Regions from separate parts of the Blastococcus sp. SYSU DS1021 genome, predicted to be linked through region 2. Evidence: predicted binding sites of a transcription regulator. Region 2 holds the regulator's gene; the other holds the start of a gene.

Region 1 (3,402 bases), on a different contig from region 2:
GGCAGTGCTGGGCGTCGTGGTCAACGAGCGCCCGGCGCTGCCCCGCCGCGAGCGGGACGAGCTGCGCGCGCTGCTGCACAACTGCGCCACCCGCGGCTGGACCACCCAGCTCCGCGGCCGCGACCCCGCCACGTTCCGGGACCACGTCCTGGGCCGGGTGGCCTGGGCGGCGTCGGTGGACCCGGCGTCCGGGGCGCGGCTGCGCGCGCTGGCCGAGCGCATCGACTGGAGCTGACCGCCGACGGCTCGGGCCGACCCGGGACGTAGCCTCGCGGGCGCCATGTCATCAGCCGGGCTGCCCACGCCTCCCCTCCGGGACCGGGCCGACGCCTGCCCCGGCGCGCTGCAGACCCACTCCGCCGCCGACGGCGAGCTCGCGCGGGTGCGGGTCCCCGGTGGACTGCTGGTGGGCGACCAGCTGCGCGTCCTCGGCGCGGCCGCCGTCGAGCTCGGGGACGGCGCGCTGGAGCTCACCAGCCGCGGCAACGTGCAGCTGCGGGGCCTGCGCCCCGGATCGGCCGGCGAGCTCGGCGGCCGGCTGGCGGCGGCCGGGCTGCTGCCCAGCGACAGCCACGAGACGGCCCGCAACCTGTTGGGCAGCGTGTTGAGCGGGCGGACCGGGGGCCTGCTCGACGCCCGGCCCTGGGTGCGCGACTTCGACGCCGGGCTGTGCGCCGACCCGTCGCTCGCCGCGCTGCCGGGACGGTTCCTGGCCACGTTCGACGACGGCCGGGGCGACGTCGCCGCGCTCGGCGGGGACGTCGGCCTGTTCGCGCTCGCCCCCGACGCCGTCGCGCTGACCCTCGCCGGCGCCGACTCCGGCCTGCGCGCCGGTCCGGCGGACGCCGTCGACCTCGCGCTGGCGGCCACCCGGGCATTCCTCGACGAGCGCGCCGCCCAGGGCGGAACGGCCTGGCGGCTGGCCGAACTCGCCGACGGGCCGGCACGGGTGGCGGCGCGGCTGGACGCCCCGGCCGGGGAGCGGGTCGAGGTGCCGGCCCAGCCGCGGATCCGCCCGATCGGTGCGGTGCGGCAGGACGACGGCCGCACGGCCCTCGCCGCGGTGGTCCCCCTGGGCCGGCTGACCGCCGCCCAGGTGTCGCTGCTCGCCGACGTCGCGGCAGAGGTGCAGCTCACCCCGTGGCGCGGGGTCGTCGCGCCCGACCTGGCCGACGGGTCGGCGGCCAGGTCGCTGGCCGACGCCGGGCTGGTGCTCGACCCCACGAGCCCGTGGACGCGCGTGACCGCTTGCGCGGCGCTGCCCGGGTGCGCGAAGTCCCTGGCCGACGTGCGGTCGGACGCGACCGCTGCCGTGATCACCGGATCCCTCCCGGCGGACGGGGCGCGGCAGCACTGGGCCGGGTGCGAGCGGCGCTGCGGCCGGCCCGGCGGCGCAGTGGTGGACGTGGTCGCGACCGGCGCCGGCTACCGAGTCGAGGGCAGCGGCCACCCCGGCTGAGGCCGGCTCGCTCCGGCAGGGGTGACGGACAGCAGCCCACGATGCTGAACCCGGGGCTGGGGCGTGCGCCCTGTTACCGGTAGTCGCTCAGCAATGCGCGGAGCACGCGGACGACGTCGGCCAAGACGTCATCGAGGTCGGTGAGGTCCCGCCACTCGTGCCGGACCAGCCGGCGTCGCCACCAGCGGCCGCGGACCTGGTCGACCGCGATGTCCTCGTCGAGCCCGTCGAACCACACCTCGATCGGCTCGCCTGCCGTCCTGGGCTCGATCGTCGTGCCCCAGCCGTAGACGGCCTCCCGCCGGTTCCCGGACTGCCAGAAGCGTCGTGGTGCCGGTACGACACGGTGCCCTCGTGGTCACGCAGCACTGACTCGACGGTCGCGCGCAAGGCCACCTGCTGGGCGGGCGGCTCCGGAGCGGGGAAGTCGGGCACGGCGCGACGCTAGCCCGGAGCCGGGCCGGAGGACGCACGTGGCGGGTCGGGCCATGCGAGAGCGGGCACCCGCCGCAGTGAACTGCCGAGCACCACGACCCACCGCTGTCCACGCTGTGCCGAAATCTGTGGACAGGCTTCTGACCTGCAGTTTCGGGTTGCCGAGGCCGGCCCGCCCGGCTAGTATTCGTACATGCGTTCGACCGCTGCGGGTGATGCGCTGGACCGGTTGACGGCCGCGCTGGACGACCTGGCGGCCGAGGACCTGGCCGGCCGGTTCGGCCCGCAGCTGCTCGACCGGCTGCGGCCGCTGCTGGTGGCGCAGAACCGGCTCGCCGCGGAAGTCACCCGCACCGTGCGGGAGTGCGAGGTCACCTCCGCCGCCGAGCACGACGGGCAGCGGACGATGGCCTCCTGGCTGCGCGGACATGCCCGGCTGTCGTCGGCCGCGGCGTCCCGGGTGGTGCGCTCCGGGCGGGCGCTGCCCGAGCTACCGGCGGTGCGAGCCGCGTTCGCCGCGGGTGCGATCACGGCGGAGGCGGTCGCGGTGATCGCCCCGGTCGCCGCACCGGTGAACGTGGCCGCCGCGCAGGCGCACGACGTGGACCTCGCCGGGGTCGACGCAACCCTGGCCGAGGTCGCCGCGAGTCGCCCGCACGCCGAACTCCGCCAGGTCGTGGACCACTACCTGGCCCGGCTCGACCCCGACGGCCCCGAGCCCGATCCCACCGAGGGCCGGTCACTGGTGTTCGTCACCCACGCCGATGGCCGCGTCGGGTTCCGCGGCGAGCTCGACGCCGTCGGCGGGGAGAAGTTCCAGGCCGCGGTCGAGTCGATCGTGCAGGCCTCCCGCCCCGCCGGGGACAGCCGCACCCGCGCCCAGCAGTCCGCCGACGCCCTGGTCCAGCTGGCCGACAACCAGCTCGCCTCCGGCGCCCTGCCGGTCCTGCGCACCGTGAAGCCGCACGTCATCGTCCGGATCGACCTCACCGACCTGGTCGACCCCGCCACCGGACCGGGCGCGGCCACCACCGGGCTCGGCGCCACCATCTCCGCCGCCCGCGCCCGCTGGCTGGCCTGTGACGGCAACGTCTCCCGCATCGTCATCGGTCCCGACGGCGAGCTCCTGGACCTGGGCCGCCGGCACCGGGTCGTCCCGCCGGCCCTGCGCCGCGCGGTCGAGTACCGCGACCGGGGATGCGTGTTCGCCGGCTGCGACGCCCCCGCCCACTGGTGCGACGTCCACCACCTCGTGCACTGGGCCGACGGCGGAGAGACCTCGCTGGAGAACTCCGGGCTGTTGTGCGAACGCCACCACACCAAGGTCCACCACGGATTCCGCATCGAACGAGATACCGCCGGCCGATGGCACACCTACCGGCCCGACGGCACCGAGATCCTGATCTTCCCCCGCATCACCGGCCAACCCGAACACTCGCGCACCGGCTGAGCCACCGACGCACGACGAACCCTCCCCGGGTCCTGGGAGGGGTTCGTCGGCCTGCTCA
Region 2 (3,402 bases):
ACCCGCAGAACCACGCGCCGGCCGCACACCGATCGGCGAACTGGGCGGTCCGCACCCGGCCACGGGCGACCCGGCGGGCACGCGACGGCGGCGCCGAGCACCCCCGCGGGGTCGACGCGGCGAGGGCCGCCGAACGACGATCAGACGCTGACCGCGCCGCCCACCCGGGGCCGCCGCGAGTGCGGGATCTGGTCACTCAACCGCATCGGGCGGGTCAGGAGATCCTGGTCGACGTCGGCCGGCGGGGTCCAGCCGCTCGCCGTGGAGCGGGTCTCGACCGTGCTCGCGGAGCGGGCCGCGGGCACCGACCAGCCACCGCCCCGCGGTCGGTCCTCACGGGTCGGGGACTGCGCGTCCGGCGCGCTCTCGACGACGGCCGGGAAGAGGTCGGTGTCGGCGGCGCGGTGCCGGCCCACGACCGGGCCGGACTCGGTGGCCGGAGCGCGGTGCCGACCCGGGGGCGGCACCGGCACCGGCACCGAGGACGCCGGCGCGGCCTGCACGGCGTCGCTCTCCGGCGCGCGCCGGCGACCGCCCGGCCGCTGGGCACCGGTTCGCGGCTCGCAGCGGTCGCGCAGCAGCGGCAGGCTGGCGGTCGCCTCGACATCGGTCGACGGACCGTCACGCAGCGGTGCCGCTGACAGGGAGGCGGGCATCGCCTGCGTCACCGGGGACACCTCGACGGCCGGCGACTCCGGGAGCCGCACATCCCCCAGGTCGATCCAGAGCGCCTGCTCCTCGCCTCCGGCGACGACCCGCACCCACATCTGGCACGCGCCGGAGTCGTCGTGTCGCCACCCCAACAGCTCCCCCGCACACCAGGCACCCGCCTGGTGGACCTCGACGGCCTGGGGACGAGTGGTGAACACGGCGGCGCGGTTCTCCATGACGCTGGACACGGACGTACCGTAGGTGGCCGACCAGCACGCACGGTGAACGTGCCTGTACTGAGGGTTGACGAAGTCGCCGGGCCGCGTTGTGAACACCTCGCCCTGGCGCGCAGGCACCGAGCCCTACGGGGCCGTCAGGGCAGGACGAGGACCTGACCAGGCGAGATGGCCGCGGAGCCGAGCCCGTTCAGCCGCTGGATGTCGACGACGACGTCGCGGACATCGCGCCCGTCGGCGACCGCGCCGGCGATGGACCAGAGCGTGTCACCCGGCTCGACGATCACATTGGTCGTCCCCATGAGCTCCAATCCGCCACCCGCATCCCCGAGGACGGCGCTGCCGAGGACGATCACGCCCGCGGCGAGGAGGAGGGTGAGGACCGCGAGCACACGACGGCCGCGCGACGTCAACCGGAGCGGCGGCTGCTCCACCCGCTCCCGACGCCCCCGGCCGGGCGATCGCCCCACCGTCGCCCGTGGGCCGCTCATCCTCCCGCGAGCCGGCGCGGGCAGAGGTTCGGGCATCTCCGCGTAGGAGCGAGGCGGCGGGAGCACCCGGAGACGCCGGGCGGGTGGCGGACCGGCGCGCCGCTCCCCCGGGTCGACCGACACCTGGCCGCGGACCCGCAGTGCCGTGCTGCTCGTCATGTGTTCAGCCCTCCTGGCCGGCACCCGCCGGACGCGAACGTGTGTTCGATTCGAACGCTTGTCCGATGTCTACCGGATGGGACCGACACTTGGGGAGCGACACGGGAAAGTTTCGAACACCTGTTTGAAGTGGCCGCCGATCGGCGCTACCGTTCCTCCGACGACGAGGGTCGAGAGCTGCGCGGGCAGCCGGCGAGGAGGAGACGTGGCGGACTCGAGCAGGACGTCCGGCAACCGGGGCGGCACCGCGGGCGTGGCCCCGGGGACGGCGGACGGTTCGGCGTCGGTACGGGCCTTTCCCGACCGCGCGGCCGATGGGGACGGGCTCACCCAGCGGCAGCGGCGGGTGCTCGAGGTGATCCGCGACTCCATCGACCGGCGCGGCTACCCGCCGTCGGTGCGTGAGATCGGCGAGGCCGTCGGGCTGTCCTCGGCATCCTCGGTCGCGCACCAGCTCTCGGTGCTGCAGAAGAAGGGCTGGCTGCGGCGCGACCCGAACCGCCCGCGCGCCCTGGACGTGCGACTGCCCGGGGATGCCGGCCGGGCCACCGCCGCACCGGTCGAACCCCCCGTGGTCGGCGACGGCGTGCAGGCCGCCGCGCCCGCCTATGTCCCGCTCGTGGGCCGGATCGCCGCCGGTGGCCCAGTGCTCGCCGAGCAGGCGGTGGAGGACGTCTTCCCGCTGCCGCGCGAGCTGGTCGGCGAGGGAACCGTCTTCATGCTCAAGGTGGCCGGCGACTCGATGGTCGAGGCCGCCATCTGCGACGGCGACTGGGTCGTCGTCCGCCAGCAGCCGACCGCCGAGAACGGGGAGATCGTGGCGGCGATGATCGACGGCGAGGCGACGGTGAAGACCTACAAGCGCCGGGACGGTCACGTGTGGCTGCTGCCGCACAACCCGGCCTACGAACCGATTCCCGGAGACGAGGCGACGATCCTCGGGCGGGTGGTGTCGGTCCTGCGCCGGGTCTGAGGGTCAGGTCCGGCGGCGCAGTTTCCCGCCCACCCAGACCACGAGAGTGGCGACGACGGCGGCGATCAGCGCCGAGGCGATCGGCGAGCGGTCCGAGCGGGTGAGTTCCGCGAAGGACGGCAGCGGGTCCTCCGCGGGAGTCGGCTTCGCGGCGGCGGTCGCGGCGGGCAGGGGAACCACGGTGACGGCGCTGGGCAGGCCCTCGCTCGCGACCACGAGCGCCCGGTTGTCGGCGGAGAAGCTGACGGCCTCGCCCTGCGGCGACTCGGGGAGCGCCACCCGCACCGGTTCGCCGGCCAGCGCACCGGGCACGTCCGAACCGGACAGCGGCCACACGTAGGCGTCCGTGTAGGTGCGCAGCGCCAGTGCGCTCCCGTCGCCGGCAACGGCACCTCCGGTGATCAGCAACTGCCCCGCACGACCCACGGGGCCACCCGGGGTTCCGGTGAGGGTGACGTTGACCGTGCCCACCCGCTCCATCGGCACAGTGCCGCCGTCGACGAGCGCGGCGGCGGGCCGGTAGACCCCGCTGGAGCCGAGCACTTCCTTGGTCACGAGGTACGGCGTCCCGTCCGGGGCCAGGAGCAGCGCCTCGGCGTCGTGCGCGCCGTCGGGGTAGGTCAGCCGATGCAGCGCTGCCGCGCCGTCGGGCCGGAGGACATGCAGCGCGACGGTGGCACGGCTCGTGCCGTTGTCACCGGTGTCGGCGATCCAGACGCTCCCGTCCGAGCCGACGCCGAGGTCTTCGGGGTCGAAGGGGTCCGCGGCCCCGGCCTGCACGTCGACCACCGCACAGGCGGCATCGAGCCCGAGGACTTCGACCCGGTCACCGCCGTCGTTGAGGGCGAGCATCTGCTCTCCTACCACCACCAGGCCGGACAGCTCGGCGAGT

Evidence for each region. Region 2 encodes LexA, which represses DNA repair genes until DNA is damaged. Its sites were predicted from a motif close to TCGAACANNTGTTCGA; they were not measured.
Region 1: ACI8AP_RS12620 (DUF222 domain-containing protein) is a predicted target of LexA. The motif match lies at 2,082-2,097, and genes of this name have one in related genera.

The regions. Positions count from the first base shown of each region.
Region 1 covers NZ_JBJHAL010000015.1:31,998-35,399, forward strand. The annotation lists gene ACI8AP_RS12605 (reverse transcriptase family protein) at 1-235, shown strand, start outside; gene ACI8AP_RS12610 (precorrin-3B synthase) at 281-1,459, shown strand; gene ACI8AP_RS12615 (hypothetical protein) at 1,533-1,697, opposite strand; gene ACI8AP_RS12620 (DUF222 domain-containing protein) at 2,115-3,344, shown strand.
Region 2 covers NZ_JBJHAL010000012.1:44,777-48,178, reverse strand. The annotation lists gene ACI8AP_RS11000 (hypothetical protein) at 141-899, opposite strand; gene ACI8AP_RS10995 (LysM peptidoglycan-binding domain-containing protein) at 1,025-1,537, opposite strand; gene lexA (transcriptional repressor LexA) at 1,743-2,510, shown strand; gene ACI8AP_RS10985 (hypothetical protein) at 2,514-3,402, opposite strand, start outside.